One region of the Luteibacter sp. RCC_6_2 genome, then DNA from elsewhere that is predicted to be linked to it. Evidence: predicted binding sites of a transcription regulator. Region 1 holds the regulator's gene; the other holds the start of a gene.

What was found. Region 1 encodes sigma-54, which starts transcription at its own class of promoters, with help from an activator protein. Its sites were predicted from a motif close to TGGCACGNGCNTTGC; they were not measured.
Region 2: fliD (flagellar filament capping protein FliD) is a predicted target of sigma-54. The motif match lies at 2,677-2,691, and genes of this name have one in related genera.

What each region holds. Positions count from the first base shown of each region.
Region 1 covers NZ_JBFUPQ010000016.1:11,595-16,950, reverse strand. The annotation lists gene lptC (LPS export ABC transporter periplasmic protein LptC) at 1-335, shown strand, start outside; gene lptA (lipopolysaccharide transport periplasmic protein LptA) at 298-879, shown strand; gene lptB (LPS export ABC transporter ATP-binding protein) at 884-1,603, shown strand; gene AB6730_RS16140 (RNA polymerase factor sigma-54) at 1,703-3,184, shown strand; gene hpf (ribosome hibernation-promoting factor, HPF/YfiA family) at 3,303-3,656, shown strand; gene hprK (HPr(Ser) kinase/phosphatase) at 3,865-4,815, shown strand; gene rapZ (RNase adapter RapZ) at 4,835-5,356, shown strand, end outside.
Region 2 covers NZ_JBFUPQ010000002.1:242,485-247,840, forward strand. The annotation lists gene AB6730_RS02900 (PilZ domain-containing protein) at 1-469, opposite strand, end outside; gene fliT (flagellar protein FliT) at 499-795, opposite strand; gene fliS (flagellar export chaperone FliS) at 792-1,208, opposite strand; gene fliD (flagellar filament capping protein FliD) at 1,231-2,589, opposite strand; gene AB6730_RS02920 (flagellin) at 2,729-4,171, opposite strand; gene flgL (flagellar hook-associated protein FlgL) at 4,466-5,356, opposite strand, start outside.

The DNA.
Region 1 (5,356 bases):
CGGATTTCGTCCTTCCTTCGACCAAGGAAGCCGATATCCCGCCGTGGAAGGGCCACTCCCAGTACGGATGGGTGAACAAGGATGGAAGCCTGCTGAAGCTGCAGGGCAAGGTCCACATGGAGCGACCTGCCTTCGGCACCACCCAGGCCGCCAGCATCGATACCTCCGAAGTCACCGCGTGGCCCAAGGAGAACCGCCTGGAGACCGCCGAGGCGGCGCGGATCGTGCAGGGAAGCTCTACAATGGATGGCGTTGGCATGCGCGCCAATCTCGACACCAAGCACCTGGAGCTCCTCGATGCAGTCCATAGCACGTACCTGCCGCGCAAGCGCTAAGGCCGCCCTGTTCGCGGTGCTCGGCATGGCACTCGTGGCCAGCCTGCCCGTCGTGGCGAAGCAATCCGACCGCAACGAGCCGGTCGACGTCCATTCGAAGTCGTTCGACGGTTCGCAGCAGCCGGCCGGCAAGGTCATCTGGACCACCAACGTGATCCTCACCCAGGGCACGCTGAAGATCACCGGCGACAAGGCCACCGGCTACCTGGATGCCGACAACAACATCACCCGCGTGGTGGTCGACGGCAAGCCGGCCACCATTCACCAGCTCGACGAGCAGAACGAGCCGATGGACGGCCAGGCGCTGAACATCGACTACAAGGTCGACCAGGACTTCGCCGTCCTCACGGGCAACGCGAAGGTCAAGCAGCCGGCCAAGGGCAGCGCCGAAGGCGACAAGCTCACCTACAACACCAAGGACAGCACGATGACCGGCGAGAGCAATGGCGCCGCCCCCGTGCACATGACCTTCCAGCCGAAGAACAAGCCGGCCGCCGCACCGGCGACGCCCGCGACGCCGGCACCCGACACGAAGAAGCCCTGACCCGATGCTTTCAGCCCAAGGCCTGCAGAAGCGCTTCCGCGCGCGCCAGGTGGTTCGCGATTTCGCCTTTTCCATCCGTGAAGGCGAGGTGGTCGGCCTGCTCGGCCCCAACGGCGCCGGCAAGACCACCTGCTTCTACATGGTGGTAGGCCTCATCCAGGCCGACGCCGGCTCGATCAAGCTCGACCAGCAAGACATCACCGGCCTGCCGATGCATGCGCGCGCCAAGCTGGGTATCGGCTACCTGCCACAGGAAGCCTCGGTGTTCCGGCGGCTCAGCGTGTCGGACAACATCCTGGCCGTGCTGGAATTGCGTGAAGGCATGACCCAGAAGCAGCGCGAGGACGAGTTGGAGAGCCTGCTGGACGAGCTCAAGATCTCGCATATCGCCGAGCAGAAAGGCATCAGCCTTTCCGGCGGCGAGCGTCGCCGCGTGGAGATCGCCCGCGCCCTCGCCGCGCGTCCTCGCTACATGCTGCTCGACGAACCGTTCGCGGGTGTCGACCCCATCTCGGTGGGCGAGATCCAGCGCATCGTCCGCCACCTGAAGGAGCGCGGGATCGGCGTGCTGATCACCGACCACAACGTGCGCGAGACCCTCGGCATCTGCGATCGCGCGTACATCCTGAACGACGGCGAGGTGCTGGCCCGCGGGACGCCGCAGCACATCCTCGCCGATGAAAAGGTACGGGAAGTGTATCTGGGTCGTGAATTCCGCATTTGACCGGCCATCCGTCAGGCTGGTGGGCATAGCTCGCTTCGCCGCTGGTTTGCGGAGCCCGTAAGGGGTTACGATGGATCGGGAACCCCAAGCGTCGAAGGCATGAAACCCGGACTCCAGTTTCGCCTCCATCAGCAGCTCACGCTGACGCCGCAGTTGCAGCAGGCCATCCGCCTTCTGCAACTGTCACAGCTTGAGCTCGAGGCCGAACTCCGCCAGATCGCGGAAAGCAACCCCTTGCTCGAGTTCGCGGAAGACGCCGAGTCCGAAGCCGAGACCGCGGACGACGCCGGATACGAAGCACCCGAGTTCCCATCCCGCGAAGAGATTCCGGTGAAGGCGTCGAAGGAGGATGAGGAATCCACCGTCACGCCGTCCGAGGAACTCGCTCCGGAATGGGACGACGACCGGTTCCACGGCGATGCCGGCGACTATGCCGGTGCGTCGTCCCGCAGTGGCAGTCTCGACGAAGACGGCTTCGAGCCACAGAACGCCGCGCCGGAAAGCCTCCAGCAGCACCTGGAGTGGCAGCTCAACCTGTCGCAGTTCTCGCCGCGCGACCATGCCATCGCCACCGCGATCATCCACGCGCTCGACGAGGACGGTTACCTGCGCGATGGCGTGGAAGCGGTGGAAGCCGCCTTGCCCAACGAATTGCATGCGACCGCGGCGGAGATCGAGGCCGTGCGCCAGCGCGTGCAACGCTTCGACCCCACCGGCATCGCCAGCCTCGACCTGCGCGACTGCCTGTTCTGCCAGCTTTCCCAGTTCTCGCTCGACACGCCGCATCGCGAACTCGCGATCCGCATCGTGAACGAGGAACTGGAGCTGCTGGCACGCAACGACGCCGCCAAGATCGCCCGCCGGCTCAAGGCGCCCGAGGCCCACGTGGCCGCCGCGGCGGGCCTCATACGCAGCCTCGACCCCCGCCCCGGCGCCGCGCTGGATGCCACGCCCGTGGAATACGTGGCGCCCGACGTCTATGCCCGGCGCGAGAACGGGCGCTGGCAGGTCAGCCTCAATCCCGACTCCCAGCCCCGGCTGGGTCTCAACCAGCACTATTGCAACCTCATCGCGCGCGCCCGTGGCGACGACGCCACCTGGATGAAAGGCCAGCTGCAGGAAGCGCGCTGGCTGCTCAAGAGCCTGCAGTCCAGGGCCGAGACCTTGCAGAAGGTGGCCGATGTGATCGTCCGCCGGCAAAGCGCGTTCCTCGACTATGGCCCCGAGGCCATGCACCCGCTGGTGTTGCGCGAAGTGGCCGAGGAAGTGGGCATGCACGAGTCCACGATCTCCCGGGTGACCACGCGCAAATACATGCATACGCCGCGCGGCACCTTCGAACTGAAACATTTCTTCTCCAGCGGCGTGGCCACCGAGGATGGCGGCACCGCGTCCGCCACCGCGATCCAGGCCATGCTGCGCAAGCTCATCACGGCCGAGGACGCGCGCCGGCCCCTGTCCGACCAGGCCCTGGCGGAGGAACTGCATCGACGCGGTATTCAGGTGGCGCGACGTACGGTGGCCAAGTACCGCGAGGCCATGCGTATCCCCAGTTCCAGCGAACGCGTCCGCGCCAGTTGACGCGCACGGAACCCCACCGGAGGTCTACGGTCCCATAGGTTCAAGGCTAGAGGAACGGTACCTCGCCGTTCCGATCTCGTCGCCACAAGGCGGCACCCTCAGCAAGAAGGAGGCGTCAATGCAAATCCAGATCAGCGGCCAGCACATCCATATCACCCCCGCCCTGCGTGAGCGCGTGGAACAGCAAGTCGGCCGCTTCGAACGCCTTTTCGACAACATCAAAGCCCTCGACGTGGTCCTTTCCGTCGACAAGAACGAGCACAAGGCCGGTGGCACCCTGCACTGCGCGGGCACCCGCCTACACGCCGACGGCATCGCCCGCCTCGAGGACGACAACAAGAACGACACGATGTACACCGCGATCGACGCGATGATCGCCAAGCTGGCCGACCAGCTGAAGAAACACAAGGAAAAGCTGAAGGACCACCACAACCACGAGGTCCGCGACGGCCGCGTCGCCAGCAGCAGCTGACAAGGCTCCGGGCGGGAAGCCCGCCGGTGGGAAGCGCGCTGGCGCGCGAAAAGGCTTGCCGCAGCCCCCATCGCGGCCCAGGCCGCTTCCCACCCCCTTACGGGGCGCTACAAGCCCCTCCTGGCCGGGGCGCTTTCCACCCTTGTGGCACAATATAAGCAAGCCGGCCCGCCCCGCGGGCCGGCTTTTCTCTTTGAAGGGACCAAGCGTGGACCGGCTTACCGCCAGACAACTCTTCGACGGGGTACACGAGCGCATGGCCCTGCGCTGGGCCGCCGGCATGCGCGGCGAATCGCGCGTGCTCGAGCCCAATACCAAGCAGAGCCGCCGGCCCTCCCTGGTCGGTTATCTCAACGTGATCTACCCCAACAAGGTGCAGATCATCGGCACGGAGGAACTCAATTTCCTCGACGGGCTCGACTCGCGCCAGCGTTGGGAAGTCATCCACAAGATCGCCGCCTACCAGCCCGCCGCCCTGATCGTCACCAAGGAACAGTCCATCCCCGCCGACCTGCGCGAAGTCGCCGAGGAAACGGACACGCCGCTGTGGCAGAGCACCAAGCGCGGCCATGAATTGCTCACCTACCTGCAATACCACCTGGCCCGCACCCTGGCGCCGCGGGTCACCCTGCACGGCGTGTTCCTGGAAGTGTTCTCCATCGGCGTGCTGATCACCGGCGAGCCTGCCTCGGGCAAGAGCGAACTGGCCCTGGAACTGATCAGCCGCGGTCACCGCCTGGTGGCCGACGACGCCACCGAATTCACCCTCATCGCCCCCGATGTCATCGACGGCGCCTGCCCTGAACTGCTGCAGGACCTCCTGGAGGTGCGCGGCCTGGGCGTGCTGAACATCCGCGAGATGTTCGGCCATACCGCGGTGAAACCGTCCAAGTACCTGCGCCTGGTCATCCACCTCAAGCCGCTGCGCGAGGGCGAGGAAACCGACGCCATGACCCGCCTCACCGGCGATGTGAGCCGGCGCAACGTACTCGACGTCGACGTGCCCAAGATCACCATTCCCGTCGCGCCGGGCCGCAACCTGGCGGTGCTGGTCGAGGCCGCGGTGCGCAACCACGTGCTGAAGGCCAAGGGCATCGACCCCGCGCAGACCTTCATCGACCGCCAGGCGCACCAGATGCGCCGTTTCTCCCCGTGGTGACCCCGTGAGCGACGAAGTCATGAGCCCCATCGTCGAGCCCGATGCCATCCACCTGGTGGTGCTGACCGGCATGTCCGGTGGCGGCAAGACCGTCGCGCTGCGCGCGCTGGAGGACCTCGAGTTCTATTGCGTCGACAACATGCCGGCGGAGCTGATCCCGCAGCTGGTCGCCGCCGTGAGCCAGGGCGAGCACGGGCCGCGCAAGCGCATCGCCGTGGGCGTGGACGTGCGCAACCGCCGTATCGATCTCTCGCGCATGCCGCACGTCTTGTCGGAGCTCTCTTCGGCCGGCGTGCACGTGCACCTGATCTTCCTCGACAGCCGCGACGATGTCCTCATCAAGCGCTATTCCGAGACGCGCCGGCGCCATCCGCTGGCGGCCGAGAAGCTGTCGCTGGCCGATTCCATCGCCCAGGAACGCAAGCTGCTTCGCCCGCTGGTCTCGATCGCCGAGAAGGTCATCGACTCCAGCGACCTGAACGTGCACCAGCTGCGCCGCCTCTTCGCCACCGGCTACGCCGCCGCCTCCGACGGCACGACG
Region 2 (5,356 bases), on a different contig from region 1:
ACAAGCCCTCGAAGCCGATGAATCCCTTGCCGTCCAGCGGGCCGGCAAGGCGCACGCCGGGCAGTTCCAATGGCAGCGCGCGGCACACGTCGAAATGGATCTTGAGCAGGACGGGCTGGCCTACGGGAGGCAAGCCATGCCAGGGCAGTACGGCACCGGCCGCGTTGAAACGCAGCGGCATCCGCGGCGGCAAGCCCGATTGCGGAAGCAGGAGCCGGTTCACGATCTCCATCAGGACGTTGAGCTTGGCGTCGAGCCGGCCCACTTCCTGGGATAGCGGGCTGTCGTCCTCGGCGGGATCGCTGCGGCGATCCATGAGCGCCGACACCGCGACCAGGACGCTGGCGTTGCGATCGTTGATGAGGGACAGCGCGGCGGCGTCGGGCCGCTCGACGGCATCGCACGTGGCGTGGAATGCCGCGTCCCAGGCGACGCGATCGGAGAATGCCTGCCAGTCTTCGCCGCTCATCCGCCCTACCCCCTGCCGAAGATCAACGTTCAGAAGGAACTATACGCGGCCACGGCCCGGCGTACCCGGCGGGAGGCATCCCATGCGACGGAAACCTCGTCGCGGGCCACGGAGACGAGATCCTTGATGAGGCCGTCGAGCAGCATGATGGATTTCAACGACTCAAGGGTCTCCGGCGCGGGACGCATGCTGCCGCCCCTGAGGATCGGCTCGCGCTCGGCCTCCAGTTCCGCCAGCTCGTCCCAGCGTCCTTCGGCGGCCGCGGCATGCATGGCCTCGGTCAGACCGAGGACGCGGTCGAGGTCGCACCAGACGACGCCGGTCACGCTCCCGCTCCGGCAGGCTGACGGGCGTCGACGGGAATCGCGATCCAGCTTTCGCGGATCTGCCCGAGCAGGCGGGTCACCTCGTCCAGCGCGTCCGCGTCGTTGTGCAGGTTGGCGTGCAAGAGGCGGCGGCTCATGTAGTCGTACAGACTATCCAGTTGCCCCACCAGCGGCGACTTCACCTCGTGGTTCAGGGCGGACTGCAGCGCCCCGACGATTTCGATGGCCTTCGAGATGGCCTCGCCCTTGCCGGCCACATTCCCGGTCACCATGTGGCCGAGGGCGAAGCGGATCTTCTCCAAAGCACCGTCCATCAGCATGGTGATGAGGCCGTGCGGGTCGGCGGTTTCGATGCCGCCTTGCGTACGGACCTGCTTGTAGGCGCCTGCGCCCTGGGAATATCCGAGTGCCATGAGTCTTTTCCTGGGAAGGCCGTCAGCTCTTGCTGGTGGTCAACGCGTCGAACTGCTGCTGGAGGAAGCTGCTGGTATTGCTGAGCTTGGTCATCATCGTGTCGAGCGCCGTGTACTGCTTGGTCAGGCGGTCGGAATAGGCCTTCATCGTGACGTTGAAGTCCGTTTGCTGCTGGGTGAGATCCTTGGCCTTCTTGTTCAGGTTGGCCGTGCGCTGGGTCAGGATGCCGCTGGACGAGGTCCAGCTGGTGATGAGCTTGTCCAGCTTGGGCGCGATGCCATCGCTGCCGCTGAGCAGGCCCTGGGTCTCCTTGGGATTGGTCGCGAGCGCCTTGGCCAGCTTGGTCGAATCGAACTTCAACGTACCGTCGATCTGGAACGCCACACCGAGGTCGCTCAGCGATTTCGGACCGGCGCCGGTGCCCGTGGACTGCGAGCCGACCAGCGAGGTGATCTGGCTCTTGATCGAGGTCAGCGTCGCGTCGCCGATGAGGGCGCCGACCTGCTGGTTGGTCGCGTCGTACTTGGTCAGCGTCTGGTAGGTGGAAACGAAGGCGTTGTAGGCCGCGACGAAGGAGGTGACGGCCGTGGACACCGCGGAGGGATCATTGGCGATGGTGACGGTGCTGGTACCCGTCTTGGACAAGGCGAGGGTGACACCGTCGATGGCGGTGGCCACGGTGTTCGACGAGCTCGTGGCGGGAAGACCGTCGATGGTGAACTCGGCATCCTGGGCTTTGACCGTCGCCGCATCGGTCGCTGGATCGAAGTTCAACTGAGACAGGTTGCCGTCGCCGCCGCTGGAGCTCACCGTGAAGGCGTTTGCCGCACCGGTGGAGGTGGACGTCAGCACGAGATGCGCGCCGTCGGTACCCGTGACGATGCTGGCGGTGACGCCCGGATTGTCCGAAGCCTTGTTGATGGAATCGCGGATGTTTTCGAGCGAGTTGGCGCCGGATGCGACGTTCAGGCTCATCGACTTACCGCCGATGGCGATCGTGAGCGTACCGGTGCCCACCAGGGTCTTGCTGGTGGCGAAAGCCGTCGAGGTGGTTTTCTGCGAGGTGGCCAGCTTGCCGACGACGATGTTGTACGTGTTCGGCTGGGCATCCGCATCCGCCGTGGCGGAAAGGATCGTCGAGTCACCGACGGAGGTCTTCTGCGTCGTGAACGCGCTGCCGTCCGTAAGTGCCTTCATCGCGTTCTGCAAGCTCGTCAGCGACGAGGTGAAATTGCCGATCGCGGAAATCTGGGTGGTGTTCGCGCTGACCTGGGCAGCCAGGGCGCTGTCCGTCGCCGAGCGCTTGTTGTTCGTCAGGTTGGTGACGATGCTCGCGACGTCGATGGAACTGGAACCGAGGGTGATGGGATTCGTCGCCATGAAGCTCTCCTGGAGGACGCCTCACTGCCCTGGGCGCCAATTTGTCGGCGGCTGGCTCCCTTTCGAGTGCCAACCGCCGACAACTAAGCAATTACCCTGCCAAACCCGGCGTTAACCGGATTTGGCGGTGTGACGCCTGTTACTGGAGCAGCTTGGAGACGATCTGCTGGGCCTGGTTCGCCTGGGCGAGGACCGACACGCCGGCCTGCTGCAGGATCTGGGCCGAGGACATGTTCGCCGTTTCCTGGGCGAAGTCGGCGTCCGTGATGGCGGACTTCGACGAGGTCAGGTTCTGCGAGATGTTCTGCAGGTTGGAGATCGTCGACTCGAAGCGGTTCTGCACCGCACCGAGGTCCGAGCGGAGGTCCGAGACCGACTGCAGCGCCGCGTCGATGCGGTTGATCGTCTGGTTGGCGCCGTCGACCGTCTTGACCGAGGAGTTGGCCAGGGTGTCGGTCGTGGAGACCGCCAGCGTACCGGCCGTCAGGCCAGCGTCGGCCGGAGCCGTGCCACCCACCGTGATCGCCTTCGCCGAAGCGAACTTCACCGCGCCGTCGGAACCGACGTAGGCGTTGATGCCCTGGCCCGACTTGGCGTTGATCGCGTCGGCCAGGTCCTGCGCCGAGTTGTACGTGCCGGCGAGGTCGAACGAGGCGTTGTCACCGACCTGCAGGGTGACGGCGCCGGCGGCGAGCGTGACCGGGGTCTTATCGCCGATGCTGACGCCAGCGGTCGTGGAGGTGGTGCCGAAGATCGACGCATTGGCGCCGGCAATGACCGGAGCCGTCGCGGTGTTGCCCGTGGCCGTGCTGGTGAACTCGATGCGGCCCGTCGTGGCGTTGACCGAAGCCGTGGCCGTGGCGCCGGCGCCCAGCTGCGTGTTGATTTCGGCAGCGACGCCAGCGGCGTCCGTCAGGTCCGTGGTCAGGCTGACCGCGGTGCCGTTGACGGTGAAGTTTGCGGGGACTGTCGAGAAATCGGCGGTGGCCAGGGCCTGGCCGGCCGTGGTGACGGCGCCCGAGGCGGCGGTGGCCGTGAACGCCAGCGAGGCGGAACCGGAGGCCAGCTGGCCGACCTGGTTGGCCTTCATGCCCTGGTTCAGGCCGACGGTGATCACTTCACCGACGTTGGCACCGACCTGGAAGCTCAGCGAGTTGGCCGAACCGTCGAGGACCTTCATGCCGTTGAAGTTGGTCTGCGTGGCGATACGGGTGACTTCCGCCAAGCGCTGCTGGACTTCGGCGTCGAGCGCGGCGCGGTCGCTGTCCGAGTTCGAGGCGTTGGTCGACTGGACGGCCAGTTCGCGGATGCGCTGCAGGTTGTTCGTGACTTCGTCCAGCGCCGATTCGGTCGTCTGCGACAGCGAGATACCGTCGTTGGCGTTCTGCACGGCGCGGTTCAGGCCGTTGATCTGCGTGGTGAAGCGGGTGGAGATGGCGAGGCCGGCGGCGTCGTCCTTCGCGCTGTTGATGCGCATACCGGAAGACAGGCGCTCGATGGCCGAGGACAGCTTCGTCTGCGAGGTGCTCAGGTTACGCTGAGCATTCAGCGACATGATGTTGGTGTTGATGGTCAGAGCCATGGGATTGATCCTTTGTAAGCGGAACCGAAATGCCGGAGGTTGTGCGGCGTAGTCCGGCGGGGTTCCGTTAGGGAAGCCTTCCGCCTCAGAGAGGTTTACGGCACGCCGGGAAGAAACTTGAGAACTTTTTCTACCTGTCAACCACTTTCTTGATCAGCACCCGTCAATGACGCCTCGCCGGCCGCTGTCAGGGTTCCTTATCGGCACGTCCGGCCCGGGGTTTAGGCCTCATTGCAAGAAAAAAGGCGGCCTCGCGGCCGCCTCCAATGCACTGCAAGAGGATCGACGCGTTTCTTATTTGAGGTAGTTGAACAAGCTCAGGTTCTGCATCTTCACGTACGACTGCTGCGCGGCGTCCAGGGCGGATTGCTGCTGGGTGAACTTGCTGATGGCGCTGGCGTAGTCGAGGTCCTGCAAGCTGGACAGCGTGTCGGCGTATTGCAACTTCACGTCCGCGCCGATCTGGGTCTGCTGGTCGAGCGTGTTCATGCGCGCGCCGATCTTCGTGCGCGTGTCGAGGAAGCTGGTCGCGGCCTGGTCCAGGTTCTGCAACTGCGCGTTGATCTGGTTGTTCATCGCCGCGCCGCCACCCGGTGCCTCGAAGGCGTTGATGATGCCGGCCACCGAGGAGAAGACGTCCTGCGACGACGAGGGGCCCACGGCGAAGGTGTCGCCCGTGGCCGGGTTGCCCGTGACATTGAGTTGCGCGCCCTTGAAGGCGATGGTGCCGGTGTCGCCCGTGTACGTCCCCGTGGAGATGACCGTATTGGTCGGGTCGTTGACGTCGCGGATCTCGTAGTCGGTGGCCGAGGTGAAGGTGATGCTGTAGCTGCCGCCGTCCCATGCGCTCGCATCGGTGACCGAGGTGGCACCCACCACGGCCGTGCCGGTATTGGTGGCACCCGCGCTGGTGACGAAGGTCCCGTTGCCGCCGCGGATCGACATGAAGACGTCGGCGCCGTTGTCGCCGGTCGCGACCTGCAAGCCCGCCGCCGCGGCGACCATGCGCTGGCCCTGGTCGCCGCCATAGTTCACGCTCAGGCCGTCGATGGTGAAGGGCTGGGTGGTGGTACGGTTGCCCGCGAAGATGTATTCGCCCTGCCCGTCCTTCGTGTTGCCCAGCGCGACCAGTTGTTGCAGCGTCTGCCGCAACTCCGTCGCGATCGATTGCCTCGATTCGTCCGT